One region of the Kitasatospora sp. NPDC085464 genome, then DNA from elsewhere that is predicted to be linked to it. Evidence: riboswitches for the same ligand, from Rfam matches in the RefSeq annotation. Region 1 holds a riboswitch; the other holds the start of a gene.
The links. A riboswitch is a leader RNA that binds a small molecule or an ion and turns the genes downstream of it on or off. The one in region 1 is predicted to bind cobalamin.
Positions count from the first base shown of each region.

Region 2: it holds a riboswitch for cobalamin, as region 1 does, so the genes downstream of both, ACIGG8_RS00630 (ribonucleoside-diphosphate reductase subunit alpha) here and ACIGG8_RS08540 (prenyltransferase/squalene oxidase repeat-containing protein) in region 1, are expected to answer to the same signal.

Region 1 is NZ_JBITTM010000007.1:205,707-214,906, reverse strand. Features, by position in the region: gene ACIGG8_RS08555 (hypothetical protein) at 1-1,273, shown strand, start outside; gene ACIGG8_RS08550 (hypothetical protein) at 1,389-1,730, shown strand; gene ACIGG8_RS08545 (flagellar hook-length control protein FliK) at 1,796-2,275, opposite strand; gene ACIGG8_RS08540 (prenyltransferase/squalene oxidase repeat-containing protein) at 2,305-3,372, opposite strand; cobalamin riboswitch at 3,471-3,611, opposite strand; gene cobF (precorrin-6A synthase (deacetylating)) at 3,726-4,484, shown strand; gene ACIGG8_RS08530 (enoyl-CoA hydratase) at 4,565-5,338, opposite strand; gene mmsB (3-hydroxyisobutyrate dehydrogenase) at 5,335-6,219, opposite strand; gene ACIGG8_RS08520 (enoyl-CoA hydratase/isomerase family protein) at 6,216-7,292, opposite strand; gene ACIGG8_RS08515 (acyl-CoA dehydrogenase family protein) at 7,292-8,440, opposite strand; gene ACIGG8_RS08510 (CoA-acylating methylmalonate-semialdehyde dehydrogenase) at 8,437-9,200, opposite strand, start outside.
Region 2 is NZ_JBITTM010000001.1:141,877-161,828, reverse strand. Features, by position in the region: gene ACIGG8_RS00725 (HD-GYP domain-containing protein) at 1-70, shown strand, start outside; gene ACIGG8_RS00720 (HD-GYP domain-containing protein) at 157-1,437, shown strand; gene ACIGG8_RS00715 (hypothetical protein) at 1,714-2,706, shown strand; gene def (peptide deformylase) at 2,760-3,401, shown strand; gene ACIGG8_RS00705 (flavodoxin family protein) at 3,550-4,029, shown strand; gene ACIGG8_RS00700 (ferritin-like protein) at 4,097-5,161, opposite strand; gene ACIGG8_RS00695 (hypothetical protein) at 5,373-6,110, shown strand; gene ACIGG8_RS00690 (hypothetical protein) at 6,104-6,508, opposite strand; gene ACIGG8_RS00685 (DUF397 domain-containing protein) at 6,586-6,831, opposite strand; gene ACIGG8_RS00680 (hypothetical protein) at 6,931-7,104, opposite strand; gene ACIGG8_RS00675 (helix-turn-helix domain-containing protein) at 7,229-8,062, opposite strand; gene ACIGG8_RS00670 (DUF6879 family protein) at 8,043-8,579, opposite strand; gene ACIGG8_RS00665 (hypothetical protein) at 8,563-8,766, opposite strand; gene ACIGG8_RS00660 (hypothetical protein) at 8,915-9,187, opposite strand; gene ACIGG8_RS00655 (ATP-binding protein) at 9,184-9,621, opposite strand; gene ACIGG8_RS00650 (helix-turn-helix domain-containing protein) at 9,753-10,706, shown strand; gene ACIGG8_RS00645 (DUF397 domain-containing protein) at 10,709-11,008, shown strand; gene ACIGG8_RS00640 (hypothetical protein) at 11,062-11,535, opposite strand; gene ACIGG8_RS00635 (ribonucleotide-diphosphate reductase subunit beta) at 11,620-12,615, opposite strand; gene ACIGG8_RS00630 (ribonucleoside-diphosphate reductase subunit alpha) at 12,636-15,035, opposite strand; cobalamin riboswitch at 15,226-15,369, opposite strand; gene ACIGG8_RS00625 (glycosyltransferase family 39 protein) at 15,432-17,312, opposite strand; gene ACIGG8_RS00620 (glycoside hydrolase family 26 protein) at 17,309-18,418, opposite strand; gene ACIGG8_RS00615 (glycosyltransferase family 2 protein) at 18,424-19,842, opposite strand.

The sequences.
Region 1 (9,200 bases):
GTACCTGAAGTCCCTCCAGGCCGCCGACGGCAGCTACGTCACCGGCGGAGGCCTCTCCAACGAGTGGGCCTTCAGCGCGCTGGCGGCCGCCGGCACCGCCGCCGCGGACGTGACCCCCGGCGGCGACCCGAGCAAGAACGCCCGTCTCGTGTACCGGAACCAGCTCGCCGCCGCCGGCTGGCCCGGCGGCTCGCCGGTGGTCACCGACTACGAGCGCGCCATCCTCAACTCCTACGCCGCCGGGATCGACCCCGCCCGCGTCGGCCCCGGCCGCAACCTGATCGCCGACGCGGTCGCCTACTGGCAGACCGCCGAGCCCGGCTACTACGGTCCGTCCGCCAACTTCAACGGCACCGTCTTCGGCCTGCTCGCCCTCGCGGGCGCGAAGACCCAGACGGGCACCCAGCGCGCCCCGCAGGCCCTGCTGAACGCCTCCGTCACCGCGGTGCGCGCCAACCAGCACAACGACGGCGGCTGGAACTACAGCAAAGCGGCTGGCGACCCGACCGCGCTCACCCAGGGCAGCGACATCGACATGACCGGCGCCGCCATGGCCTCGCTGTGCGCGGCGGGCGTCCCCAACACCGACCCGGCGATCGTGGTGGCCAAGAACTTCCTCAAGGGCAAGCTGGCCTCCTCCGGGGCCTTCAGCGCCATGTTCGGAGTGAACACCGACTCCAACGGCTGGGCCGTGTCCGGCCTCAACGCCTGCGGCATCAACCCCCAGGGCACCGACTTCACCAGCGGCACCGGCAAGACCCCGCTCGACTTCCTCATCGCCCAGCAGTTCAAGCCCGGCGGCGGCTTCAAGTACCTGCCCACCGACACCTCCCCGTCCCCCTACGCCTCCGTCGACGGCCTGCGCGCCGTGGCCGGGGCCGGGTTCACCGCCACCCCGCCCGCCCCGGTCACCGTCGGCGAGCCGACCTGGGCCGCCACCACCGGCTTCACGGCCGGTACCGCCGCCAGGCTCGCCCTGGTCGTCGACGACGGCACCGGGGCGCTCAAGGCCTGCACCGTCACGCTCACCCCGACCGGCGGCACCGCGACCCTCGGCGACGTCCTCGACGCGGCGGGCACTGCCACCCCGGCCGGCTGCGTCACCGCCGTCACGCCGTCCACCGGCGGCGGCACCGTCACGGCGATCAACGGCACCGCCAACAGCGGTTCGTCCACCTGGAAGGTCAGCCTGGACGGCGCCACCGCCGTGGCCGCCACCCGGGCCACCACCGTCCACCTCGGCGACACCGTCTCGCTGCGCTACGGCAGCTGACCGCTCCGACTCCGCAGGGGAGTCGAGCACGGATCATCCTCCCCTCGGCAGGGCAGAACCACGACGGCCCGACGGATCCCGCCGCCGGACCACGGAACAGGGGGAAGTGGTACCGATGGGTGTTTCCAGGTGGGTGGCAGGCGGCTACGTGGCCTCGGTCGGCGTACTGGCCGCCATTGGCGGGCTGACGGGGAACGGGCGCTACTACCTCGCGTCGATCGTCCTCACCCTGCCCGTCGGGCTCGCCGCGTTCGCGGGCGTCTACCTCGCCCGGGGGCTGCTGACGGGCGTCGGTGAGCTGTTCACCACGACACGACTGCCGAACGGCGATGATCCCGGGTGGCTGACCACGTCGGGCATCGTGGCCAACACACTGCTGTTCACCGCTGCCGGCGTCATCACCGTGGTGCTGGCCGAGCACTTCGTCCGCCGCCGGAGGACGGCTCGCGGAAGGTGATCCCCGCGTAGGCGGTGCCCCGGCCCTTCCGCGGAAGGGCCGGGGCACCGGTGTGTCGTCGTACGTCAGGGGGCGGTGATGCCGGGCTGGGCGCCGGCGCCGAAGGACCAGCCCTCGACGTCGCCGGGCGCCGGGTTGTAGCTGCCCGCGCCGAGGTTGCTGTACGACCAGGGGCCGCCGTGCTGGGCGTGCCAGTACGACCAGTAGGCGCTGCCGGTGGGGTTGGTGCAGGTCGTCGGCAGGCTGTTGATCCTGCAGACGAAGCCGGGGAAGCGCGGGTGGAAGCCGTACGTGAATCCGGCGCCGGTCAGCGCGGCCAGGCCGCTGGCCGGGTCCCCGGGGGCGCAGCCGGTCTCGATGCCGCCGCCGACGGCCGTGAAGTCGACCACGACGGTGACGCCGGTGGTGCCGCTGCAGGCCGCCGCGTGGGCCTGCGGGGCCTGGGCGGCGGAGACGCCGAGCAGGCCGGCGGTGAGGGCCGCCGCGGCCGCGATCGACCCGAGCGTACGTCGGGCCGGGCGGGCCAGGGTGAGGGTGTCGGTCATCGGTGAACTCCTCGCGGTATCAGAGCCGTTCAGTGGGCGGCCGGGGCCGGGCAGGCCAGGGTGGGGGCGTCGGGGCGCGCGCCGGCCGCGGACAGGGTGGCCAGCGGCGCACCGCCCAGGCCGAGGACGGCCTGCGCAGTCGCCCGGGCGCCGTTGCCCGCGTTGAAGCCGGTCGCGTCGTAGGCGACGGCGCCGCGCACCGCCGGGTCGGCCGAGCAGCCCTGCTGGAGCTTGACCAGCCGGCTCCAGCCCTTGAGGCCGGCGCCGAAGCGCCCGCCGGAGAGCAGCGCCTGGGTGGCCAGACCGGTGGTGTTGGCGTTGGAGGCGGTCGCCCCGGCCGCCGCGAAGCCGCCGTCGGCGTTCTGGTGGGTGGTGAGCCAGGTGAGGCCGGCGTTCGCCTTGGCGGTGCGGCCGGTGGCGGCGAGCGCCTGGACGGCGAGGGCGGTGGCGTCCGGGTCGCTGGTGCAGGTGGTCTGGCCGAAGGCGACGGGGAACCCGCCATCCGCGCACTGGCTGTTCGCGAGGTAGTCCACGGCCGCCGTCGGGGCGTCACCGGGGGTGCGGTGCAGGGCGATCAGGGCCAGTGACTGGCCGAAGGCGTTACTGTAGTCGCCCCACTGGGAGCGGTCGGAGAAGCGGCCCTCGGGGGTCTGGAGCGAGCGCAGCCGGGCGGGCAGGTCGACGCCGCCGAAGCTCGCCGAGTTCGCGTCGCGGACCTCGGCGGCGAGCAGCAGCTTGGCGGTCGCGCCCGCGTACGCCTCGGTGGTGCCGTCGCCGAGGTAGCCGGAGATGATCTCGGGCTTCGCCAGCCAGGCGGTGGCCCGGGCGGCGGCCTCGTCGGAGCTGTGCGAGGCGGCGAAGGCCAGCACGGCGTCGATGGTCAGCCCCTGGTCGGGGTAGGCCGTGCCGTTGAAGACGCTCTCGAAGTGGTCACCGCCGACGAGCTGGCGGGCCAGCCAGCCGGCCGCCGCACCGTCGGGGCGGACCGTCCGGGAGGAGGTGGTGTCGGCGTGGGCGGCGGTGGCCGCAGGGAGCGCGGTGGCGAGGGCCAGGGCGGGTATCGCGAGCAGACCGAGGGTGCGGCGGAGCGTGGGCATGGGTGCCTTTCCGGGCCTGGACGCAGGGGCCCGGAGGGCGTCGGCGTATGCCGGAGCAGCCCTCGGAGCTCCGGCCCGCAGACCACGACGGGAGGAGGGGACGACACACCTCCGCCGACGGGTACTCGGGCTCGCCGCCGACGTGGCGTCGGCGGCCTACCGTTGCGGGCCAGCGCCGGATTCGAACCGGACTTCCCCCGTGGGCGGAGTCACAACGTGACGGCTCATCATGGCGAAACGGAAAAGATCGGGTCAAGGGATCGTGCGTCACGTCACGGTGACGCGGGTGGATTCCTGGACGCGCGCCGGTCCGCCGGTCGGGGAACGGCCGGTCGGAGGGCAGAATGCCTCCCATGCGGCACATCTTCGTCATCGGCATCGGCGCGGGCGACCCCGACCACCTCACCCTGCAGGCCGTCAAGGCGCTCGCCCGCACGGACGTCTTCTTCATCCTCGACAAGAGCGAGGAACGGCAGGACCTGATCCGGCTGCGTCGACGGATCCTCGCCGAGCACGGCCGGGCCGGGCACCGCGTGGTCGAGGCGCCGGACGCGGAGCGGGACCGCAGCACCCCCGCGTACGCGGCCGCCGTCGACGACTGGCGCGTCCGCCGCGCCGACCTGGTCGAACGGCTCCTCGCCGAGCACCTCGGCGAGGACGAGACGGGGGCGTTCCTGGTCTGGGGCGACCCGAGCCTGTACGACAGCGTCATCGCCGTCGTGGACGACGTCCTGGCCCGCGGCACCGTCGTGTTCGACTCCGAGGTGGTCCCGGGCATCAGCAGCGTCTCGGCGCTCGCCGCCCGCCACCGCACCACACTGACCCGGGTCGGCCGCCCGGTGCAGATCACCACCGGCCGCCGTCTGGCCGAGGGTTTCCCCGAGGGCGTGGACGACGTGGTGGTGATGCTGGACGGCCGGGCCGCCTTCACGGAGATCGACCCCGAGGGGCTGGAGATCCGGTACGGCGCCTACCTCGGCACCCCCGACGAGATCCTCGTCGCCGGCCCGCTCGCCGAGGCCGCCCCGAGGATCCGCGAGCTGCGCGAGCAGGCCCGCGAGCGCAAGGGCTGGATCATGGACACCTACCTGCTCCGGCGGGCCGGGAGCTGACCGGCGGTGAGCCGCCCCGTGGAGGGGCGGCGCACCGGGCCGGGCGTCAGCGGGTTGCCGAACTCAGCGGTTGCCGGACGTCAGCGGTTGCCGAACGTCGGCGGGCGCTTCTCGGCGAAGGCCGCCATGCCCTCCTTCTGGTCCGCCGTGGCGAAGGTGGCGTGGAAGAGCCGGCGCTCGAAGCGGACGCCCTCGGCGAGGGTGGTCTCGTACGAGCGGTTGACGCTCTCCTTGAGCATGACCGCGGCCGGGGTGGACATCGCCGCGATGGTCTCGGCGGTGGCCAGGGCCTCCGTCTGCAGCTGGTCGGCGGGGACGATCCGGGAGACCAGGCCGGCCCGTTCGGCCTCCTCGGCGCCCATCATCCGGCCGGTCAGGCACAGCTCCATCGCCTTGGCCTTGCCGACGGCCAGGGTGAGCCGCTGCGAGCCGCCGATGCCGGGGATCACACCGAGCTTGATCTCCGGCTGGCCGAACTTGGCGGTGTCCGCGGCCAGCAGGACGTCGCACATCATCGCCAGCTCGCAGCCGCCGCCCAGCGCGTACCCGGCCACCGCCGCGACGACCGGCTTGCGCAGCGCGGCGAAGCGGTCCCAGGCGGCGAACCAGTCGCCGAGGTAGGCGTCGACGAACTCCAGGGACTGCATCTCCTTGATGTCGGCGCCGGCCGCGAAGGCCTTCTCCGAGCCGGTGACCACCAGACAGCCGATCTCGCGGTCCCGGTCGAACTCCGTGGCCGCGGCGACGACTTCGGTCATCAGCCGGGTGTTGAGCGCGTTGAGCGCCTTCGGGCGGTCGAGCGTGATCAGCCCCACCCGGCCCCTGCGCTCGACCAGGATCGTCTCGAACGTCATGCGGTGTCCTTCCGGAGGGTGGTGATGATGGCGGAGAAGTCCAGCCCGGCGCCCGCCCCTTCGGCGAACGCGGCGTACAACTCCGATGCCCTGCCGCCCAGTTCGGCCGGTACGTCGCAGGCGGCGGCCGCGGCGGCCGCGAGTCCGAGGTCCTTGGCCATCAGGGCGGCGGCGAATCCGCCGGCGTAGTCGCGGTTGGCGGGGCTGCCCGGGACCGGGCCGGGCACGGGACAGTTGGAGGTGAGCGCCCAGCACTGTCCGGAGGCGGTGGAGGCCACCTCGAACAGGGCCTGATGGCTGAGCCCGAGGCTCTCCCCGAGCACGAAGGCCTCGCTGACCGCGATCATCGAGACGCCGAGGATCATGTTGTTGCAGATCTTCGCGGCCTGCCCGGCACCGGAGGAACCGCAGTGCACGACCCTGCGGCCCATCGCGGCCAGCAGCGGCTCCGCCTCGGCGAAGTCGGCCTCGTCGGCGCCGACCATGAAGGTGAGGCTCGCGGCCTCGGCACCGGGCACACCACCGGAGACCGGTGCGTCGACGGCCCGGTGCCCGGCCGTGCGGGCCAGGTCGGCGGCGACCCGGGCGTCCCCGACGGCGATGGTGGAGCAGTCGATGAACAGCGCGCCGGTGGCCGCCTCGGTCAACTCGCCGTAGGAGTCGAGGACATGGCGTCCGGTCGGCAGCATGGTCAGCACCACGTCGGCCTCGCCGACCGCCTCGGCGGCGGAAACCGCGATCATCACTCCCTGTGCTGCGGCCAGGTCCCGGGCCTCGGCCGAGAGGTCGTAGCCGATCACCCGGTGGCCGGCCTTGACGAGGTTGGCGGCCATCGGGCCGCCCATGTTGCCCAGTCCGATGAATCCGATGCTGTGGGTCACCAGCGCTCCAGGGGTGTGGTGGTGGCGGCGAGGCCGAGCTCGCGTCCGCCGCGCGGGGCGAAGTAGCGGGCCACGGCGGCGGGTTCGACGGCGCCCAGGGTGGCGGGGCTCCACCGCGGCGAGCGGTCCTTGTCGATCACCTGCGCCCTGATGCCCTCGGCGAGGTCCGGCGTGGCGAGCGCCGCACACGAGGTGCGGTACTCCTGGTCGAGCACCGCCTCCAGCGGGCCGAGGGCCCGGGCCCGGCGCAGGGCCGCCAGCGTCGCCTTCACCGCCGTCGGGGAGTTGGCGGTGATCCGGTCGACGGCCTTCTTCGCCTCGGGTTCACCGCTGTCCCGCAGCCGGTCGAGGATCTCCTCGACGGTACCGGCCGCGTAGCAGGCGTCGATCCAGGCGCGCTGCCCGTCCAGCGCACCGGTCGGCGCGGGTTCGACGTGCCGCTCCAGGGCGTCGTGCACGGGCAGCCCGGCGAGGTCGTCGAGCAGCGCCGGCACCCGCTCGGAGGGCAGGAAGTGGTCGGCGAGCCCGCAGAGCAGCGCGTCCGCCGCTCCCACCGATCCGGCGGTGAGGGCGAGGTGGGTGCCCAGCTCGCCGGGCGCCAGGGCGAGCAGGTAGGTGCCGCCCACGTCGGGGACGAAGCCGATGCCGGCCTCGGGCATGGCGATGCGGGTGGTCTCCGTGACGATCCGCACGCTGCCGTGGGCGGAGACGCCGACGCCGCCACCCATGACGATGCCGTCCATCACGGCCACGTAGGGCTTGGAGTAGCGGGCGATCCGGGCGTTGAGGCGGTACTCGTCGCGCCAGAACTCCTCGACCGCGCCCGGGTCCCCGCCGGTGGCGGCACGGTGGATGGCGACGATGTCGCCGCCGGCGCAGAACGCGCGGTCCCCGGCCCCCGTGATGACGACGGACTCGACCCGGTCGTCCTGCTCCCAGGTGTCCAGGGCCTCCGCGATGCGCAGCACCATGGTGTGGGTGAGGGCGTTCAGGGCCGCCGGCCGGTTGAGGACGATGAGTCCGGTCCGGCCCTCGCGCTGGAGGATGACCTCGTCGAGGTCGTGGCCGGCCATCACGCGGCTCCGGTCAGGCTGCGGGCGACGATGACGCGCATGATCTCGTTGGTTCCTTCCAGGATCTGGTGCACCCGCAGGTCGCGGACGATCTTCTCGATGCCGTACTCGGCCAGGTAGCCGTAGCCGCCGTGCAGCTGGAGGGCCTGGTTCGCGACGTCGAAGCCGGTGTCGGTGGCGTAGCGCTTGGCCATCGCGCACAGCTGCGGCGCCCGGGGATCGCCCCGGTCCAGCGCGCCGGCCGCCCGCCACACCAGCGCCCGGGCCGCCTCCAACTCCGTTGCCATGTCGGCCAGTCGGAACTGCAGAGCCTGGGCGTGCAGCAGCCGGGCGCCGAACGCCGCACGGTCCGCCAGGTAGCGGGTGGCGCGCTCCAGCGCCTCCTGCGCGCCGCCGAGCGAGCAGGCCGCGATGCCGAGCCGGCCGCCGTTCAGCCCGCTCATGGCGATCCGGAAGCCCTCGCCCTCGGCGCCGAGCAGACGGTCGGCGGGCAGCCGGACACCGTCCAGCACGACCTGCCGGGTGGGCTGGGCGTTCCAGCCCATCTTCCGCTCGTTCGGCCCGAACGAGACGCCGGGGTCGTCCCGCTCGACGACGAACGCGGAGACCCCGTCGGCTCCCGGTCCACCGGTGCGGGCCATCACCACGTAGATCCGGGAGTCGCCTGCCCCGGAGATGAACTGCTTGACGCCGTCCAGCACCCAGTGGTCGCCGTCCCGGACGGCCCGGGTGGCGATCGCCGCCGCGTCGGAGCCGGCGCCGGGCTCGGTCAGGCAGTAGCTGCCCAGGTGCTCGGCGGTGCAGAGGCCGGGCAGCCAGCGGGAGCGCTGCGCGGTGCTGCCGTAGCGGTCGATCATCCAGCCGACCATGTTGTGGATGGACAGGTAGGCGGCGATCGACGGGCAGCCGGTCGCCAGCGCCTCGAAGGCCACCACCCCCTCCAGGCGGGAGAGTTCGGAACCGCCGGCGTCCTCGCGCACGTAGACGCCGGCCAGACCGACGTCCGCTGCCTTGCGTAGCACGTCCACGGGGAAGTGCTTGGTCCGGTCCCACTCGACGGCGTTCGGTGCCAGGTACTCGTCGGCGAAGGCCCGGGTCGTCTCCGCGATGGCGCGCTGGTCCTCGGTGAGATCGTGCACGGCGCTCATCCCATCGTCGGCATGGTGAAGCTCGCGCCTTCCTTGACCCCGGAGGGCCAGCGCGAGGTGACGGTGCGGGTGCGGGTGTAGAAGCGGATCGAGTCCGGGCCGTGCTGGTTGAGGTCGCCGAAGCCGGAGCGCTTCCAGCCGCCGAAGGTGTGGTAGGCGATCGGCACCGGGATGGGCACGTTGACGCCGACCATGCCGGTGTTCACCCGGCGGGCGAAGTCCCGCGCCGTGTCGCCGTCCCGGGTGTAGATGGCCACGCCGTTGCCGAACTCGTGCTCGCTGGGCAGGCGCAGCGCCTCCTCGTAGTCGGCGGCGCGGACGACGGTGAGCACCGGGCCGAAGATCTCCTCGCGGTGGATCCGCATCTCCGGGGTGACCCGGTCGAACAGCGAGGCGCCGAGGAAGTAGCCGTCCTCGTGCCCCTCCAGGCGGAAGTCCCTTCCGTCGACGACGAGTTCGGCGCCCTCCTCGACCCCGAGGTCCAGGTAGCCGCGGACCCGCTCCAGGGCGTCGCGGCCCACCAGCGGGCCGAAGTCCGCCGCCGGGTCGTCCGAGCGGCCGACCTTGAGCGCGGCGATCCGCTCGACCAGCTTCGCCACCAGGGCGTCCGCGGTCTCCTCGCCGACCGGGACGGCGACGGAGATGGCCATGCAGCGCTCGCCGGCCGAGCCGTAGCCGGCGCCGATCAGCGCGTCGGCGGCCTGGTCGAGGTCCGCGTCCGGCATCACGATCATGTGGTTCTTGGCGCTGCCGAAGCACT
Region 2 (19,952 bases), on a different contig from region 1:
CGAACCGGTCCGGACGGCTCCCGGCCGGGTACCCGCGCAGGGCGGCGCTCCCGCGCCCGGGCAGCCGTGACGGCGCCCGGGCGCGCGGCCCTCGGCCGGACGGCCCGCAGCCGGACGCTCGCCGACCGCGCGGCGTGCGGGCCCACCACCCGCGCGGTGCACGCGGCCGCCGCCGCACTGCTGGCGCTCGCGCTGGGCGCGGTCGCGGTGCGCGGGGTCGCGGAGCCCAAGGTCGCGCTGGCGTTCACCGTGCTGATCGCGCTCGGCGAATGCGTCCGGATCACCCTTCCGGGCGATCGCGAACAGGCGCCCATCGGCGCTGCCAGTGCGCTGGCGTACGCCCTGCTCGGGCCGCTGCGCGGGGTGCCGACCGCGCACGGGATGCTCCAGGTGGTCACGGTGACCGGGGCGGGCCTGCTGCTGGCCTGGCTGCCCGGGCTCGCCGCCCTGCCGCACCGCCCCGAGCGCCCGCACCGCCGCCCGCCCTGGGCCGACCCGGCCCGCCGCGACAGCGCCGTCCGCCGGCTGCTCGCCGTCGGCTTCGCGGCCGCCGTCTTCCAGCCGCTCTACAACGGCGGCCTGGTCGACCGTTTCTCGCCCGAGGGCCCGGCGTACGGGGCCTTCCTGACCGTCGTCGCCGCGCTGGCCGCGCTCTGCGACGCCACCCTGGCGGCCCTGCTGCGCCGTTCGGCGGGCGGGCTGCGGTTCCCCGCGGCGCTGGAGGACGAGCTGCGCTCGCTGTTCGGCATCGGCTCGGCGATCGTCGCCACCGGGATGCTGGTCAGCCTCGCGGCCGGCGAGGTCGGGCTCTGGGCGCTGCCGCTGTTCTGCACCCCGCTGCTGCTCGCCCAGGTGTCCTTCCGGCGCGCCGCCGCGGTGCGGGCCACCACCGGTCAGACCATCGCCAGCCTGGCCCGGGCCACCGAGGTGGCCGGCTACACCCCGCACGGGCACGCGCGCCGGGTCGCGGACACGGCGTGCGCGCTGGGGCGCGAGCTGGGTCTGGGCACCCGCGAGCTCGCCCTGCTGGAGTACGCCGCGCTGATGCACGACGTCGGCCAGCTGTCCCTGGTCGAACCGGTGCCGGACGGCGCCACCGCGGTGCTGCCGTGCGTCGAGCAGCAGCGGATCGCCCGGCTGGGCAGCGAGGTGATCAGCCGTACCGGCGTGCCCCGGCAGGTCGCCGAGCAGGTCGCCCGGCTGGCCGACCCCTGCGCCGGGCCCGCCGTCGGCGAGGGCCCGGTGCCGCTCGCGGCCCGGATCATCCGGGTCGCCAACGCCCACGACGACCTGCTCACCGTGGCCCGCGGCCGGGGCGTCGGTGAGGCCGTCGGGCGGCTGGAGGCGCTGGAGGTCATCCGGCTGGGGCGCGGTCGGGTCTACGACGCCCGGGTGGTGGACGCCCTGGCCAGGGTCGGTGGACAGGCCAGGGGCTGACGGCCGGGACTGCCGCCCGAGGGCCGGAACCGGCGCCGCAGCCGGGGCCGCAGCCGGGGTCGGACCCGCCAGGGGTTGAGAGGGCGCGGCCGGGCGGGCAGGCTGGGGAGGGGCGGGCCCCAACCTCGGCGGTGGGGAGCGCGGGCGGGGGCGGGCGTGGTTGGATGCGGTCGTAGCGTGGAACACCGACCCGGAGCGCCGGGCCCGGTACGCCGTCCGAGGCGGTACGGGCACGGTGGCACGGGACTTGAGCGGACGACGACGGCAGGGACGAACGTGAGGATCTTCCACCGGGCACGGCACCGGCCGTCCGCCACCTGGCGGCAGACGACCGACCGGGCCTTCACGCTGATCGGCGACGGTCGCTACGAGGACGCCGGCGCGCTGCTGGTGATGGCCGCCGACCTGGAGCCCTGGCTCTCCGACTCGTGGTTCAACCTCGCCCTCCTGCACAAGTTCCGCCGCGACTGGGAGCAGGCCCGCTCGGCCGGCCTGCGCGCCGTCGCCCTGCTGGACCGCGAACACGGCGCCCCCGACTGGTGGAACCTCGGCATCACCGCCACCGCCCTGCAGGACTGGCCGCTGGCCCGCCGCGCCTGGCAGGCGTACGGGCTCAAGCTGTCCGGCGGCCCCGGTGGTCAGCCCGACGGCCCGGTCAGCCTGGACCTCGGCACCACCCCCGTGCGGCTCTCCCCGGACGGCGAGTCCGAGGTGGTCTGGGGCCGCCGCCTCGACCCGGCCCGGATCGAGGTCCTCTCCATCCCGCTGCCCTCCTCCGGCCGCCGCTGGGGCGAGGTGGTGCTGCACGACGGCGCCCCGCACGGCGAGCGGGTCACCGACGGCGTCGCCTACCCGGTGTTCGACGAGATCGAGCTCTGGGCCCCCTCCCCGGTGCCGACCTACGTGGTGCTGCTGCAGGCCGCCACCGCCGGGGACCGCGACGCACTGGAGCGGCTGGTCGCCGACGCCGGCTACGCCGCCGAGGACTGGACCTCGTCGGTACGGCTGCTCTGCCGCGCCTGCTCGGAGAGCCGGATGGCCTCCGACGACGGCGTCGCGGCCCACCACGACCCGCACGACGACGGCGACGCCGCGCACCCCGGCCACCTCAGCCACCTCAGCCAGGGCGGCGCCGCCGGGATGTCCTGGCTGGTCGAGCGCGAGTGCGGGATCGCCGCACCCGCCCACCTGGTGCGCACCCTGCTGGACCGCTGGGTCGCGGCCTCCCCGGGGACCCGGGCGTACCGGGATCTCGAAGAGGTCTGCTGAGACCCGCTGAGTACCCTGGTGAGGTACGCGTAGGACCTATGGAAGCGGAAGACATGGCGGAGCAGGCCGAGCAGCACGAGCACGAGCACGACGTGGAGGGGGCGGCGCCCGAGGCTCCCGTGAAGGTGATCGGTGAGGAGCCCGACCTCGGCAAGGGCACCGCCCGTCCGATCACCGTCGTCGGCAACCCCGTCCTGCACCGCGAGGTCAAGGACGTCACCGCCTTCGACGACGAGCTCTCCGCGCTGATCGACGACATGTTCCAGTCGATGTACGCCGCCGAGGGCGTCGGCCTCGCCGCCAACCAGATCGGCGTGGACCTCAAGGTCTTCGTCTACGACTGCCCGGACGACGAGGGCGTGCGCCACATCGGCCACGTGATCAACCCCAAGCTGGAGGAGTACCCGGCCGACCGGCGCCGGGTCCTCGACGACGGCAACGAGGGCTGCCTGTCCGTCCCCACCGCGTACGCCGAGCTGCCGCGCCCGGACTTCGCCGCCGTGACCGGCGTCGACAAGGACGGCAAGCCGATCCGCGTCGAGGGCACCGGCTTCTTCGCCCGTTGCCTGCAGCACGAGACCGACCACCTGTACGGCACCCTCTACATCGACAAGCTGTCGAAGCGCGACCGCAAGGACGCCCTGAAGCAGATGGCCGAGGGCACGCCGAAGTACGCGACCGTGCCGAACGCGTAACGGCGGAACGCTCATTGTCGAAGGCCGGTGCGGACCTGTCCGCACCGGCCTTCGGGCGTTCCCGGCCGCGGGATGTCACGTCCTCGTGCCGCGTCCGGTCTACCCGGCGGGAGTGACCGAGTGAGTGACCGAGCGAAGGAGATCCGTCATGAGGGCCGTCATCGTGTGCGCGTCCGTGTCCCACGGCAACACCCGGAGGATCGCCGAGACCATGGGCCGGGTGCTGTCGGCCCCGGTCGTCGAGCCCGAGCAGGTCGATCCGGCGGAGCTGGCCGGCTACGACCTGGTGGGGTTCGGCTCGGGGATCTTCACCGGCCGGTTCCACCCCCGGCTGCGTGACTTCGTCCGGTCGGTTCCGCGGGGGCAGCGGGGCAGGGCGTTCGTGTTCGCCACCAGCGGGCTGCCGGAACTGCCGGTCCGGCCCTTCACGCGTCCGCTCGTACGGGCCCTGGAACAGAAGGGCTTCGAGGTGGCCGACGCCTTCTCCTGCCGGGGCTTCGACACCTGGCTCCCGTTCAGGCTCGTCGGCGGCCTCAACAAGGCGCGGCCGGGCGCGGAGGACCTGGCGGCGGCGCGGGCGTTCGCCGAGGGGCTGGGGGCCCGGGGCCTCGAAGGCGGCGGGAGGTGAGACGGAGGGCCGGTGCGGGCGGATCGGGGCGCACCGGCCCTCCGGAGCAGGTTCGAGTCGGTTCGGGCTACTTCGGGATGAAGATCCACTCCGGCCCGTAGACGGCTTGGGGGTTGGCGGGCAGTTTGATGGCGTTCAACTGCCGTGCGAAGTCACCCAGATCGTTCATGTGGCCGATCGCGTCGGAGAGCGAGTCCGCGTTGCCGCCCCAGGCCGCTTCGAGGGCGCGCAGCATGTCGCTGTAGGCGGTGTTGAAGTCGTTCAGCACGGCGGCGGTGGTCCGGTCGGGCTCGTTGCCGGGGGAGTTGACCCAGCCGCCGGCCGGGACCCGGGGGACCGGTGCGACGCCCGGGAGCGGGATGTCGGGGCCGGTGAACTCGAACCTCCCCGTCGCCGGGTTCTTCACGAGCTTCTTGCCGACGGCGATCTCCTTGAAGGCGTAGTAGTGGGCGAGTTCACCGGGCGCGCCGTGGAAGGGGTTGTCCGGGGAGGCGTCGGTGCCCTCGCCCTGGGTCCGGATGACGTCGATCGCCTTCAGCACGTCGTCGATGGTGTTCATCGCGACGATGTCGTTGCCGGCGCCGTGGCCGATCGCCCCGAGCGGGAAGGTCACCTGGTTCTGCCCGGTCAGCAGGTGGGCGAACTTCGGGAAGACGTTGGCGATGCGCTGGTAGAAGGCGCCGATCGTGTTGCCGTCGGCGGCGAAGGCGAGCGGGTTCTCGGGCTTCTCGATGTCGGAGAAGAGCGTGGCCGACTCCCGGCTCAGCCCGCTGAGGAAGACCTCCAGGCCCGGGTTGACCCCGCCCGGCAGCTCGCCCGGGTACTTGGGGACGGTGAGCGGGTCCTTGAGGACGACCGTGCCGCCGATGCTGGTGAGCATGTTGCAGACCAGGCCGAAGTGCGACATCTCGTCGAAGACGATCTCGCGGATGGTGTGGCGGACCGGCTTGCTGTTGTCCTGATCGGTGATCGACCAGAGGGCGGTGGCGTAGGGCGGGATGGTGGAGAGCTCCAGCATGATCGCCCGCTGGAGGGCGTCCTTGAGCTCGTGCTCCGTCCAGTCCTCCTCGGCCATGCTCATGAGCTGGACGATCGCGTCGCTCTCGTAGTCCAGGATTCCGGTCGTCGGCACGGGTGGGCCCCTTTCGTCGTGCGGCTGTGCGCGGAACGTAGCCGGGGCCCGGTCGTCCGCATGCGTGGGAGGCCGGTGTGGCCCGGGAGTTCATCCGGACGGGCGGGGCGGGGGAGCTGTCAGGGGGCACGCCTAGGGTGATGGACAAGATCATCGGCCGCCGCCGCCGCCCGGCCCGGGCGGTGTCGTGGCGCCCGGGTACCGTACCGGGGTGTCCACGACATTCGATCTTCCGGCCGAGCTGTCCGCCTCGCTCGCGGGCCCGGCCGCCGCCTGGCGGTTCGTCGAACGGTTCGCCGCACACCTCGGAGCACCGGTCGAGGAGGCGCACGGCTGCACGGAGGAAGAGCTCGCCGCGGCCGAGCAGCGCCTCGGCCTGCCGCTGCCCGGGGCGCTGCGTGAGGCATACGGGAGGTTCGGGCGGCGCTTCGACCTGTTCGGCGGCCAGGAACAGTGGATCCCGCTGGAGGACGTGGAGGTGGAGGACGGGATCCTCATCTTCATGGCCGAGCGGTACTGGTACTGGGCGGTCGGAATCCGGCTCGACCAGGCCGGCGGTGACGACCCGCCACTGGTGACCGACGCGACCCCGGGCGACCCGGTGGAGGCGGAGTGGGAGCCGATGGCCGACCGCTTCTCCGCGGCTTTCGTGGAGTCGGTGCTGAACGGGAACCTCCTCTGCGACGACATGGGCGGGATGCGTCGGGAAGCGGCGCCCGGCGACATCGACCACGTGGAGCGGGAGTTCACCCCGCTGCCGCCCTTCGAGGAAGGGCCGGCGGAGGACGGCCGCCGGTGGTACGCGGGACCGGAGGTGCTGGTCTGCGTCGACCGGACGGACCCCGACGTCGAACTGGGCTGGCTCTGCGTCCGGGCCTTCAACCGGCAGGCACTCGACGGGATGTGTGCTGCCCTGCGGGGTGACTGGACCTACACCATGAACTACTGAGCGAGCCGGTCGGTCGGGCAGGAGAGGCCCGGCCAGGTGCTATTGGGGCACACGATCACGTAGTGGCCCGACCACCGGATGTCGGACACCCAGCGGGACCAGACCACGTCGGAGGCCCGGGCGAGTTGGTCGAGGGCGAACCGGCGGCGCGTGGCGGTCGGGAGCCAGGGGTCGCCGCCGGGCGAGTGCTGCTCGTAGCGCTCCGCGAGCCAGTCGGCTGCGCCTGCTGCTGTGTCCCAGGTGCCCCGGACCTGGGAGGGCGGCCGCAGCAGCCACCAGCCCGTCATCATCGGCGGCAGCTCCGAGAGGCCGAACCGTGCGGCCTCGACCGGTCGGCGCTCCGACTCCCGCGCCAGCAGCCGGCCGTCACCGGCCCACTCGTAGCCGTGGAAATGCAAGCGCGCTCCTCCTCGCAGGGGTTGGGGGCCCCGGCCGCCCGCACGGGACTGCGGGCGGCCGGGACTGTCGGGGGACGTCAGACCGACAGGCCGAACCGCGCCGGGTCGATCCCGGCCTCGGTCAGTTCCTGGGCCGTGAACAGCAGCGGTTCACGGTCGGGCCGCTTGCTGTCGCCGAGGGCGAAGACACCCGGGGCGTCGGGCACGGCACCGAGGGTCACGCAGGTCTCGGAGCCGTCGTCACCTCCGCCCTGGTTGCCACCGCACGCACGGTTGAACTCGATCTGCGAGAGGTCGAGTTCGTACAGGTTGTGATCGGTCATTGCCTGCACCTTCCGGTATCGCTTCGGGGCGCGGAACGGCCCCGCTCCGCCCAGGAGTCGGGCGGGAGATTCAAGGGGAAAGGGCTCGTGGAAGAGCAGTCAGCCCCAGAGGCTGATGCGCGTGGTGAGCTGGTTGACCGGCACCTGACGGGGCGGGGCGTCCGGATCGAACAGCGGCCGGACCAGAGCCCGGCCGTTCTCGGCGCCGACGATCTCGACCAGGCCGCCGCTGGTGAGGTCCTTCCGGATCGGGTTGTTGTCGATCCGATCCATGAGTTCCGTGTGCGTGCGGCGACGATTGGGCGTGGTCGGCTGCGCGGAACCGGCAGCGGGCATGGAAGGCTCCCGTGACTCGCGGATCGTTTCGGTGAGCCACCAAGTTACGCGGGATTCGGTGCTATTCCTGCACGATTTCCTGTTCCCGCAAGAACTCGTCGCGGATCGCCCCAACCATTTCTCGCATGGTGTTTCCGGCAAGAGCCGTAAGTTCGAATCGGTGGAACCGTTCCCGGTATAGCTCCACATCCTTCGGTTCACTGGTGGTGATCTCGGAATGGGGGATCTCGACAATCACCAATCGATTATCATAGACAACGAACGATGAGGAGGGTACTTCGATCATGGGAATCGAGAGCGGTACGACGCCAATCCAGACGTTCGGGAGGCGGGACAGGGCGATGAGCCGGTCAAGCTGAACAGCCATCTCGGGAGGGGAGGTAAGCCGCCACCGCAGCACCGATTCGGTGATCAGGTGGCGAAACGACTTGGCGGGCTCGAAGAGTACGGCTTGGCGCTGGAGTCGAGCGCCGATGGTCCGTGACAGCACTTCCTCTGTCAGGCCCTTTGTGCTGAGGATCGCCCGGACGTACTCCGGCGTCTGACACAAGCCGGGGATGCAGGACGGCTGGAAGACCCGTTGAACGACCGTCTCGGCTTCCACGGCCCGGATGGCCTCCTGGTGCAGGTGGAACCCGCTGCGACGGCACAGGCGCCAGGCCGTGGCCTCGGTAACTTCTCGACGGGCTGTCTCGACCAGGCCGGCCCGGACTTCATCGGATACCCCGATGGCTGTGAGGATGCGGTCCACGTCCATTGCTGTCGGGGCGATCTTCCCCGTTTCGATGCGGCTCAGCTTGGATGGGGACATGGCAGCGCTGCGGGCGACTGCTTTGGCCTCTTTCCCACTGGCCTTTCGCAGCTCCCGCAGCGTGCTACCGATGTTCCCTCTCATTAATGCCGTGCCGCGCCCACCAGTCGGTGAACGGCTCGGCGTGGCTCAGAGCCGCGTCTCGCCACCGAATCCATTTCTCAACCTCGGACTCTTCCTCAGCTCCGAGGAATGCCCCCTCATCGTCGTAAGCCATCGAAACGGTCGCCGACTCATCGAACATCCAGAAGTCGGGAACGCCTTCGAGAGGGTTCGGCCTGTCCGTGATGTCGAGGATGAAGAACTCTTCGCCCGCCGTGGCGTTGGTCTGGTACCCCCAGCCCAGTTCGAATTGGAGATAAGGCGTGAGAGGTCGGGTGAGAATGTGGACCCGGTACATCCGGCGGCCGGCGTCGATGTTCCGTTGGACCTGCGCCAGCCACCTGGCGTTGTAGTCGGTGGGCTTCGGCTTCCCGGTCAGGAACGCCTGGTAGGCGTCGACGCTGCCGGACTTGCTGTAGTCGTCCAGCGTCTCCAGCCGGAACGCTTCCCACTGGAAGTCGTCGAAGAGTGCGCCGAAGGCGTTAGGAGAGATGGTCACGGGTAACCCTCACCAGGAGATCGATCGGGATTCGTACGGCTGTTTCGGTGTCCGGTAGCTGCATCGTGGCCAAGGCTTCCTCGTCATCCACCCGGAAGCCCTGTACGACCAGATCCCCGGTGTCAGTGGCGTAGATCGTCGGGCACGGCCCGTTGTCGCAGGAGCTGTCTAGTTCGGTCAGCTTCACGGCTGTTTCCTCCCCCTTGGCTTCTCGTTCGATGCTCGCGACTCCTGGTGTGCCAGGTCAAGAACTCGATCTTTCGAGAACGAGAAATCGGTCTGGTGGGTTGTGCCCGCCCCGCCCCGGCGTGGATGCCGGGGCGGGGCGGGGGAGTTCAGGGGCGGTCGGTGGTGATGGTGATCGGGTGGGCGGTCCAGTCGGTCATCTCGCCGACGTAGAGGGTGATGCTCCAGCTGCCGTCCTGGTGTAGGCGGCGGGCGACGCCCTCGCCGCCGCCCGGGCCGATGCAGATCCGGATGAGGTCCCGGTGGGCCTCGCGGATCGGCAGGTTGCGGACGCGCTCCCACAGGACGGGGAGGGCGTGGTCGAGGCTGGGGAAGACCGTGGGCAGCATGATGCCCGAGATCTCGGCCCGGACGGTGCTCACGCGGCGGCCTCGGCGGGGGCGGAGACGTGGCACCAGACGAACTTCCCGATGCCGCCGGCGCGCGGGCAGCAGCCCCACTGGGTGGCCAACTCGTGCACGAGGAGCAGACCTCGGCCGCTCTCGTCGGCGGTGGTGGTGTCACGGAGGGACGGTTTCTCGCTGTCGGCGTCGTGCACCTCGATGCGGAGGGTGTCGTCGTCGGGGGAGAGGCGGAAGCGGATGAAGATCAGGCGCCCGCGCGGCGTCCGGGCGTGCTGGACGGCGTTGGTGACCAGCTCGCTGACCAGCAACTCACCGGTGGGGAGCAGGGGTTCGCCCGAGGGGTGGGGGCGGAGGAAGTCCCGCAGCTCCTGACGGGCGGCGCGGGGGGACTTGCGGTGCCGGGGCAGCCAGCAGGTCTGCTCGACGGGGGCGGGGGAGACGGTTTCAGGCATGGCGGGGCCACCTCTGGAGTGTGCGGGTGACAGCAGCTGAAGAAGGCATGGGAATGCCCGGGTGAAGCCCGCCATGATCACGGTGTGTCTCCTGGCGGACTACGTTGAGTAGCATGCTCCTGGGAGCTTCCATGGTGCAAGTCCCCACTTTGGAAGTGATCAAAGATTGTTGTCAGCCGACGGAGAGGGGCAGACTGGCAGATCACGGAAGTGAGGAGGTCGCGACATTGCCCGTGAACCGGAACCCGACAGTTCGGCAGCGCCGTCTGGCTCGAACTCTCAAGGAGCTGCGGACGGATGCGAACCTGACGATCGCTCACTCGGCCCGGCGTCTTGAGTGCGCCGAGAGCAAGATCAGCCGAATCGAAGCCGCGCAGTCTGGGATTCGGCTGGTGGATCTTCGGCTGCTGCTCGACCTGTACGGGGTGAGAGACCCGGCGACGCGGAGCCGGCTGGAGGCACTGTCGCGTGAAGGCCGCTTGCGCGGATGGTGGGACCGGTACTCGGACACGCTGTCGCCGCTGTATGCCGACTTCATTGCGCTGGAGTCCGACGCGTCGGACATGTACAGCATCCAGACCTTCCTGGTGCCGGGGCTGCTCCAAACCGAGGACTACACGCGTGCGGTGGTCCGCGCGCAGATAGAGGATGCGACGTCGGAGCAGGTCGAGAGGCTCACGAAGGTTCGCCAGGAACGGCGAGCGGTACTGACGCGTGAGGCGCCGCTCCGCATGTGGGTCGTCCTTTCCGAGTCCGTGCTGAAGCATCGGATCGGTGGCCGGGCGGTCATGCGGGACCAGCTCGAATCCCTGGTGGCGAGCGCGGAGCAGCCGAACATCAACATCCAGGTCCTGCCGGAGGAATCAGACGTCCACGCTGCACTGTTCGGTCCTGTCGCCATCTTGAGCTTCCCGGAGGCGACGGAGACGGACGTGGTGTACGTCGACAGCCTTCTCAGCACGCTCTACATCGAGGAACCGGAGGAAGTGTTCAAATACACCGACCTGTTCCGCCGCGCCCTGGCTGAGTCGCTGCCGCGCACCGAATCGATCGAACTCATCGAGCGCGCAAAGGACAAGATCTAGAAATGGTGAGCATGTTCCTGCCGTCAGCTTCGGCCGCCGGACTTGAGTGGCGCAAGTCCTCCTACTCAGGCGCCCAGAGTGACTGCGTCGAGGTGGCGGCAGTCCTTGCGGTTCCCGGACTTGACTGGCACAAGAGCACATACAGCGGGCAAGGCGGGAACTGCGTTGAGACGCAGGTCAGGCCGGCGACAATGGCTGTCCGGGACTCCAAGGATCCTGGCGGGCCGGCTCTGGTCTTTCCGGCCGATGCCTGGTCTTCCTTCCTCGCCGGGGTCAAGTCCGGCGAGTTTCCGACCGACTGAATCAACAGTGCTGCCCCGCACGGGCTGTGGCCGTGCGGGGCAGCATCCTGCTCTCAGCTGAAGTTGTCGACCCAGAAGAACACGGTCCTCAGGACCGCTCCTGGACCACCGGCGCCGAAGGCGAGGACCATGGACTGGGCGACCGCCACATCCGTGGGGTCGATGCCGTGGGACCAGGTGATCCGGGCGCTCAGGCCGGGAATCGTGCTTCCTGGCGCATACGCCCGGTACGAGCCGCGGGCATCCGCTATGCGCACCCCGTTGCGGCGCAGCTCCGCCCGGCGGAGGCTGGTCGACCTCAGCTCGTAGGTGCGGTCGCCCACCACGGCCGTGCGGGTGCGCGACTTCCGCCCGATCGGCACGTTCTGGCCGTTGACGTTCATGGCGCCGTGGTCGCGGTCGGGCACCACCGTGACGGTGGGCATCCCCACCCCCTGCACCCGGGCCACGACGGACGGCCAGCGGTCATGACTGACCTGTATCGGCCCGAACGGGCCGTTGATCACGCGCTGTTGGAGCTTGGACATTCCTGGCTATCCCCCGAACACCGAGAACCGACAGCGGAGCTGCCGTGACGGCAGCTCCGCTGTTCGCTGAACGTTGTTGTCGACTTAGAAGTCGTCGTCGAAGGAGACCGAACCCTCGACCGCGACCTGGTACGCCGACACGCGCCGCTCGAAGAAGTTGGTCAGCTCCTGGACGTTCTGCAGCTCCATGAAGCCGAACGGGTTGGTCGACCCGTAGCGGATCGGCAGACCCAGACGCGCCAGGCGCTGGTCGGCCACCGCCTGCAGGTACTCCCGCATCGAGGCGGTGTTCATGCCGGGCAGGCCCTCACCGCACAGGTCCTGGGCGAACTGGAGCTCGGCCTCGACGGCCTCCTCCAGCATCTCCGTGACCTGCTTGGCCATCTCGTCGTCGAAGAGGTCGGGCTCCTCCTCGCGGACGGTGTCCACCACGGAGAACGCGAAGTCCATGTGCATGGACTCGTCGCGGAACACCCAGTTGGTACCCGTGGCCAGGCCGTGCAGCAGACCGCGCGACCGGAACCAGTACACGTACGCGAACGCGCCGTAGAAGAACAGGCCCTCGACGCACGCCGCGAAGCAGATCAGGTTGAGCAGGAACGCCCGCCTGTCCTCCTTCGTCTGCAGCGAGTCGATGTGGTCGACCGCGTTCATGTACTTGAAGCAGAACTGCGCCTTCTGGTGGATGGAGGGGATGTTCTCCACCGCGGCGAAGGCCGCGTTGCGGTCCTCCGGGTCCGGAAGGTAGGTGTCCAGCAGCGTCAGGTAGAACTGGACGTGCACGGCCTCCTCGAACAGCTGGCGCGACAGGTACAGGCGCGCCTCCGGGGAGTTGATGTGCTTGTAGAGGCTCAGCACCACGTTGTTCGCGACGATGGAGTCACCGGTCGCGAAGAAGGCGACCAGCCGGCCGATCATGTGCCGCTCGCCCTCGCTCAGCTTGGCGAGGTCGGCGACGTCGGAGTGCAGGTCCACCTCCTCCACGGTCCAGGTGTTCTTGATCGCGTCCCGGTACCGGTCGTAGAACGACGGGTAGCGCATCGGGCGCAGGGTCAGCTCGAAGCCGGGGTCGAGCAGCATCTTGCGGTCGTCGGGGGTGCTCACTGGCAGGCCTCGCAGGACTCGGGGTTCTCCAGGGAGCAGGCGATGGCGTCCTGCTCGGCCTGGGTCATGGTGGGGGCGGGGACCGGCACGGCGCTGCGGGCGGCACCGGAGGCGGCCTGGGCGATGCGGGTCGCGGGACGCGAGCGCAGGTAGTAGGTGGTCTTCAGGCCCACCTTCCACGCGTAGGCGTACATCGAGCTCAGCTTGCCGATGGTCGGCGCCGCCATGAACAGGTTCAGCGACTGGCTCTGGTCCAGGTACGGCATGCGGGCCGCGGCCAGGTCGATCAGCGCGCGCTGCGGCAGCTCCCAGGCCGTCCGGTAGAGCGAACGGACCTCGGCCGGCAGCCAGTTCAGCTCCTGGACGGAGCCGTTGGCGTCGCGCAGCGAGTCGCGGGTCTGCTGGTCCCAGACGCCGAGCTCCTTGAGCTCGCGCACCAGGTACGGGTTGACCTGGAGGAACTCGCCGCTGAGCGTCTCGCGCTTGAACAGGTTGGACACCTGCGGCTCGATGCACTCGTACACGCCGGCGATGGACGCGATGGTCGCGGTCGGCGCGATGGCCAGCAGCAGCGAGTTGCGCAGGCCGGTCTCGGCGATCCGGGCGCGCAGCGCGGTCCAGCGGTCGGCCCACTGCTGGGCGGCCGTCGGGAAGTGGTCGATGTGCAGCTCGCCGCGGGCGGCGCGGGTCTCGCCGTACGCCTCGTGGCGGCCCAGCTGCTCGGCCAGGTCGGCGGAGCGCTCGTACGCGGTGAGCATGATGCGCTCGGCGATGAGCGTGGACAGCCGCGCGGCCTGCGCGGAGTCGAAGTCGATCCGCAGCTTGAAGAAGACGTCCTGGAGGCCCATCACGCCGAGGCCGACCGGGCGCCAGCGGGAGTTGGACGTCCCGGCCTCGGTGGTCGGGTAGAAGTTGATGTCCACCACGCGGTCGAGGAAGGTGACGGCGGTGCGGACGGTGGCGTCGAGGCGCTCCCAGTCCATCGCGCCGAGCAGGTCGTCCGCGGAGGCGCCGACGGCCACGTGCGCACCGAGGTTGACCGAACCCAGGTTGCAGACGGCGGTCTCGGAGTCGTCCGTGACCTCCAGGATCTCGGTGCACAGGTTGGAGGAGTGCACCGTGCGGCCCGGCAGCGCGGTCTGGTTGGCGGCGCGGTTGGAGGCGTCCTTGAAGGTCATCCAGCCGTTGCCGGTCTGCGCCAGGGTGCGCATCATGCGGGCGTAGAGGGTCTGCGCCGGGATGGTGCGGACGGCCTTGCCGGCCTGCTCGGCCTTGCGGTAGGCCTCGTCGAACTCCTCGCCCCACAGGTCGACGAGCTCGGGCACGTCGGCCGGGGAGAACAGCGACCAGTCCGCGTTGGCGTTGACCCGGCGCATGAACTCGTCCGGGATCCAGTGCGCCAGGTTGAGGTTGTGGGTGCGGCGGGCTTCCTCGCCGGTGTTGTCGCGGAGCTCCAGGAACTCCTCGATGTCGGCGTGCCAGGTCTCCAGGTAGACGCACGCGGCGCCCTTGCGGCGGCCGCCCTGGTTGACGGCGGCGACCGAGGAGTCGAGGGTGCGCAGGAACGGCACGATGCCGTTGGACTTGCCGTTGGTGCCGCGGATCAGGCTGCCGCGCGAGCGGATGCGCGAGTAGGACAGGCCGATGCCGCCGGCGTGCTTGGACAGGCGGGCGATCTGCGCGTAGCGGTTGTAGATCGAGTCCAGGTTGTCCAGCGGGGAGTCGAGCAGGTAGCAGCTCGACATCTGCGGGTGGCGGGTGCCGGAGTTGAAGAGCGTCGGCGAGGAGGTGAGGTACTCCAGGCGGCTCATCAGGCCGTACAGCTCGGCCACCTCGCGCACCGACTGCTCGTTGTCGCCGACCGCCAGGCCACAGGCGACGCGGAGCAGGAAGTGCTGCGGGGTCTCGACCACCTTGCGGGTGATCGGGTGGCGCAGCAGGTAGCGGGACTGCACGGTGCGCAGGCCGAAGTACTCGAAGCGGTCGTCGCCCGCGGCGTCGATCAGGGCGTCCAGCGCGGCGGCGTGCTTGGCGACGAAGTCCGCGGTGGTGTCGCCGATCAGGCCCTCGGCGTGGCCGACGGCGATCGAGGCGGAGAAGGACGTGGCGCCCTGGCTGTTCGCCTCGTCGACGATCTCCAGCGCGAGCAGGCGGGCGGCGAGCTTCGAGTACTGCGGGTCCTCGGCGATCATCGACGCGGCGGCGTCCACGGCCAGCCCGCGCAGCTCGGCGAAGTCCGAGCCGGCGTGGCGGCCGCGCAGCGCAGCGGCGGCGACATGGCCGGGGTCGACCTCGGGGAGGTCGACACTGCGGTCGGTGAGCAGCCGCAGCAGGGCGCCGCCGGGGTCGGAGACCTTCGGGTCGATGAAGGCGGTACCGGAGCCCTGGGCGGGCAGGGTGGCTGAGGCAGCGGTGGTCAAGGCGCTCTCTCCTGGCGGCGATCGGCGGCGGTGATCGGAGCCTCGGGCCGGTCGGGGCAGGGGAGCACGGCACGAACGCAAACGGCGTCGCGCGACGGTGTCTCCCCGGCCCGCCCGCGAGGCCCGGAGGGGTGGTGCTTGGTGCTGGCGCGGCCTCTGCGGGAGGGCCGTGGCGCACGCCGCCGGCAGGTACTCGGACTCGCGGGGACAGCTGCTCCAGCCGCCCGCACACCGCTGCGGGGCAGTCCCGGATTCGCACCGGGTTCCCCTGCATCGACAGCAGAAGCGAGCATACATGTAGTGCCGCTGCTCTGCGGCGGCACCATATGTTGTGCCTGTCGTGTCGCCCGCGTGGGCGGGCCCGCCGGCCGGTCAGTGCTTGAGATAGACCTTGTACGTGCTCGAATCGCCGGTCGGCGAAGTGAATTGCGCCACCAGTCGGTACTGCCCGCCGGCCGCCAGCGCGGCGCTCAGGGCGCGGTCGGTGGCGCGCGGCGCGGTGCTGTCGAGGACGACCATCGTGTACCAGCCGTCGCGGATCGCGGCGACGCTCCCGTCGTCCCCGTGGTGCTGCACGCCGGCCGCGTCGCGGTACTCCGTGCCGGTGCGCGCGGAGACCCACTGCTCGGGCTTGCTGACCGCGCCGAGGTAGTACTCGGCGAGTCCGTCGACCTCGGTGAGGTAGCGCCCCTGGGGCACCGCGTGGGACCGCAGGACGGCCAGCAGGCGGCCGGAGTCGGGTCCGTTCTGGTACCGCAGGGCGGACTGTTCCAGGCCGAGGGCGAGCAGCGCGACCCACACCAGGATGCCGAGCTGGGGGTGGCGGAAGTGGGCGCCGACCAGCCGGGTCAGGCCTACCCCGGCGAGCGGGGCGGCCAGCAGCATGCCGTAGGCGAGGTGGCGGAACAGCGCCCCGGAGGTGCCGGTCCACACGTGCGCGGCCGGGACGAGCAGGGCGGTGGCGGTCAGCACGGTGCCGAGCAGGGCGCGGTGGCCGCGCGAGGTGGGAACGGCCTCCTTCTCGGGCGCGTCGTGCTCGTTCATCTGTTCGCGGCGCGCGTACGCGATCGTGCCGGCCACCGCGAGGACGGTGAACAGGCCGCTCCACTGGACGGTGGAGAGCAGGACGGCGCGGGCCGAGCCGGGGGCGTTGCCGTGTGAGGGCGACCACCCGGCGAGCTCGCCCAGCGTGCCGTACGGCAGCAGCAGGACGACGGTGCCGGCGGCCAGCAGCAGGGCGCGCAGGGCGGCCGGGCCGAACCGGCGGTGCGGACGGGCGGTGGCCAGCGCGAGGCCGACCAGGGCGGGCACGGCGAAAGCCGCGGAGTACGCGACGGCGCAGGCGAGCGCCGCCGCCGGGGCGGCGGTCAGGATCAGCGCCGGATGTCGCCGTGAGGTGAACACCGTGGCCCAGGCCGCGAGGGCGACCAGCAGCACGGCGAGGGACTCGGGGGCGGCGTAGAAGCCGACCACGACGGTGGACTGCAGGACGGCGTAGACGGCTATCGCGCAGATCGCGACCCGCTCGTTGAACAGCCTCCGGGTCAGCGAGTACAGCAGCACGGTGGTGGCCAGCGCGAAGCCGAGGCTGAGCAGCCGGGTGCCCCAGATGCCGTTGGCGTCGGCGGCCGCGCCCGCCAGCGGCGGGTAGAGCCAGGGCGAGCCGTTGATCCGGTCGACCAGGTCGGTGGCGACCGGGGTGCCGTGCATCAGGTGGGCGAGCTGCCGACGGCCGGCGACCATCGCGGCGGCCTCGTCGGGGTGCGCGGCGGCGAGCAGGCGCAGCGAGAGCGCGGCCTGGACGGCCAGGACGGCGCCGAGCAGGCCGCGGGCGATCCAGCGGCGGCGCGGGCTGGTGCCCGGGTCCCAGCCGATCGCGGGGACCTGCGGGATCGTGTACGGGGCCAGCTCGATGCCGTCGGGGTTGGCCACGGCGGTCGCGGTCGCCGCGGTGGCCGGTGCTGCGGTCGGCGCGGCGGTGTCCGTGCGGGGCCCGGGGACGGTCGGCTCCGACCCCGCGGCCCGGCGACGGGCGGCGCGGCCGGTCGCGGTGCCGGCGGGCGCGGTGCGCTCGGGCGTGGCGCGCTCGGGCGTGGGCCCGTCGGGCGCGGTGCCGCCCTGCCGGCTGCCGTCGGGCGCGCTGCCGTCGGGCGCGGGCCCGTCGGGCACGGCGCCGCCGGGCGGTGCGTCGCCCTTCGGCGCGCGGCGGCGCGGGATGGGGGCGAACGGGTTGAAGTCGGAGTCAGTGCTCATCGGGGGTTCCGGATGTCGAAGCCGTAGCGGGGGTCGGACACGCGCTGCTTGAAGGCGGCGAGGGTGTCCGGGACCGCCTCGACCCGCCAGTCCGCCCGCTTGACGATGTTGAACCAGACGAAGCCGACGATGTCGTCGTGCGCCTCCAGCCCGGAGAACAGCTGGTCGATGTCGGCGCGTTGGCGCTTGCCCTGCTCGGAGGCGGTCTCGCTGATGAAGAAGGGCTTCTTGGAGAAGGTGCGGATCTCGGCCATGGTCGGCCCGTACAGGGTCTCGAAGGTCTTCGGCCCGCTCTTGGTGAAGTAGCCGGTCATACCGGCCCAGTCGACGTAGGTGTCGCCGGGGTAGTACGGCGCCAGGCGGGTGTTGGGCGCGGGGTCGGTGATGTTGGGGCTCCACACCCAGATCACGTTGGTCGCGCCGGCCTGGTCGAAGATGTCGTGGACGTGGCGCCAGGCGGCGACGAAGTCCGCCGGGCTGGAGGCCTGGCGGCCCCACGGGTACCAGTCGCCGTTCATCTCGTGGGCGATGCTGACGGCGATCGGCAGGTTGAGCTTGGCGACGGCCTTGGCGACGCCGCGCACGTAGTCGTCGGTGTCCCCGGCCGCGATCGAGGCGAGCGAGTGGTCGTACGGCTCCCAGGCCATGTAGGGCAGCGCCCCGGCCTCGTAGATCCGCCGCACGCCGGCGGTGTCGAAGCCGCCCTTCCAGTGGGCGTAGTACTCCAGGACGTTGGGCTGCTTGCCGATCGTGGCGCTGTAGGGGCCCAGCGCGTCCATCGAGGCGGGGACGTCGGGCAGGGCGGCGCCGAGGTACTTGAGGCCGGGCTTGAGCAGCGGCGTGACGTCGTACGGGACGCCGGCCGGCAGGGCCTTGGGATTGGCGGCCCCGGTGGGGGCGGAGGCGGCACCGGGCGCGGCCGCGGTGCCGCCGGCCGCCTGGCCCGGGGCGGTGGTGGCGGCCGGGGCGGGCGGGGCGAAGCCCTTCTGCATCGCGAAGCCCGGGTCCTCCGGGCCGCAGGCGGTGAGGAGCAGCAGGCCGGCCGTCAGCACCGGGAGCGCCAGCCGGCGACGGAGCCGACCGGCCCCTCGGGGGTGTGCGGTCATGGCGATCACACTGCTTCCGTGGGGCGCGGCTGGACGAGGACCCGGCCCACGATGGTGGCGTAGAACAGGCCGGAGGCGAGGACGAGGGCGAAGTTCAGCGGGCCCATGGTGAGCATCCGCCAGATGCTCAGGAACACCCAGAGCAGGGCCGTTCCGCCGCCCCAGGCGATGACGGCGATCCAGAAGCGGCGGGTCTTGTTCTTCTTGGCGCCGCTGGAGCCGGTCGGCTGCCAGGCCATCCGGTTGCGGCGCACGATGTCCCAGATGGCGAAGACGTGCGCCCAGCCGTACATCATACGGGCGGCCCAGGCCTCCAGCCGGTAGGGGTTGCGGTGCCAGAGCGGGAAGACGACCGTCGCGTAGAGCAGTCCGGGCAGCACCAGCGCGGTGTTCTGCCAGCGGATCAGGTCGGGCCGGGCGAGCAGCAGGACGATCGGGATGAGCGGCGAGACGACGGTGAACAGCGCGGTGTGGATGTAGTAGAAGAACCCGGAGAGGTAGCAGGCGCGGGTGACCGGCCGGAGCTTGGTGGTCCAGAACTTCTTGCTGCCGAGCAGGCTCATCGAGCCGGTGCACCAGCGGTACTGCTGGTTGAAGAAGCCGCCGACGTTGTCCGGGCAGACACCGGTGGCGAGCGCCACGGGTATGTACTGCAGGTCCCAGCCGAGGCGGCGCAGGTCGAAGCCGGTGTGCACGTCCTCGGAGTGGCCGATCAGCGTGGTGCCGCCGTTCTCCTCCAGCGCGGCGCGCCGGTAGACCGCGCAGCTGCCGACGCAGATGGCGCCGTCGTTGCGCTGCCGGGAGACCTGCACCGTCCGGTAGAACAGCTCCTGGACGGCGCCCGCGCCGCGCTCGATCCAGTTCTGCGAGTCCAGGATGCGGAAGAACTGCGGGGACTGGACGATGCCGAGGCGGGGGTCGGCCTCCATGTAGGGGAGCATCTCGTTCAGCAGGTCCGGCCGGGGCGCGAAGTCGGCGTCCAGGATGAGGATGTAGTCGCTGTCGGAGTTGCGGAAGCCGAACTGCAGGTTGCCGGCCTTCTTGAACCAGCCGAGCTTGTTCCGGGTGCCGTAGACGAACCCGAAGTCGACGGCCATCTGCGCGAGTTGCGGGCTGTTGCTGTCGTCGAGGACGTACGGGGTGACCTCGCCCGGGTAGTGGTCGCGCAGCCGGGCGACGTGTGTCCAGGTGTTGTGCAGCACCTCGATCGGCTCGCCGGCGACGGGCAGGAAGACGTCGACGGTCGGATGGCGCTCCGGCTGCCAGGACTTGACCAGGGCGCGGTGCGCGGCGAGGTCGAAGGTCTGGTTGAAGCCGTGCACCCACCGGGAGATCAGGTAGTAGGCGATGGTGAAGGCGAGCGGCGGGACGAACACGAAGAACCAGGGCGTCGCGCTGAGCAGACCGATCTCGCTGGCCACCATGCAGCCGAAGCTGATGACGGAGAAGCAGGTCAGCACCCAGAGGTTGGTGCGCGCGTACAGGTACTTCTCGGTGTTGTCCGGGGGTTGGGGGAGCAGGCCCCACTGGTTGC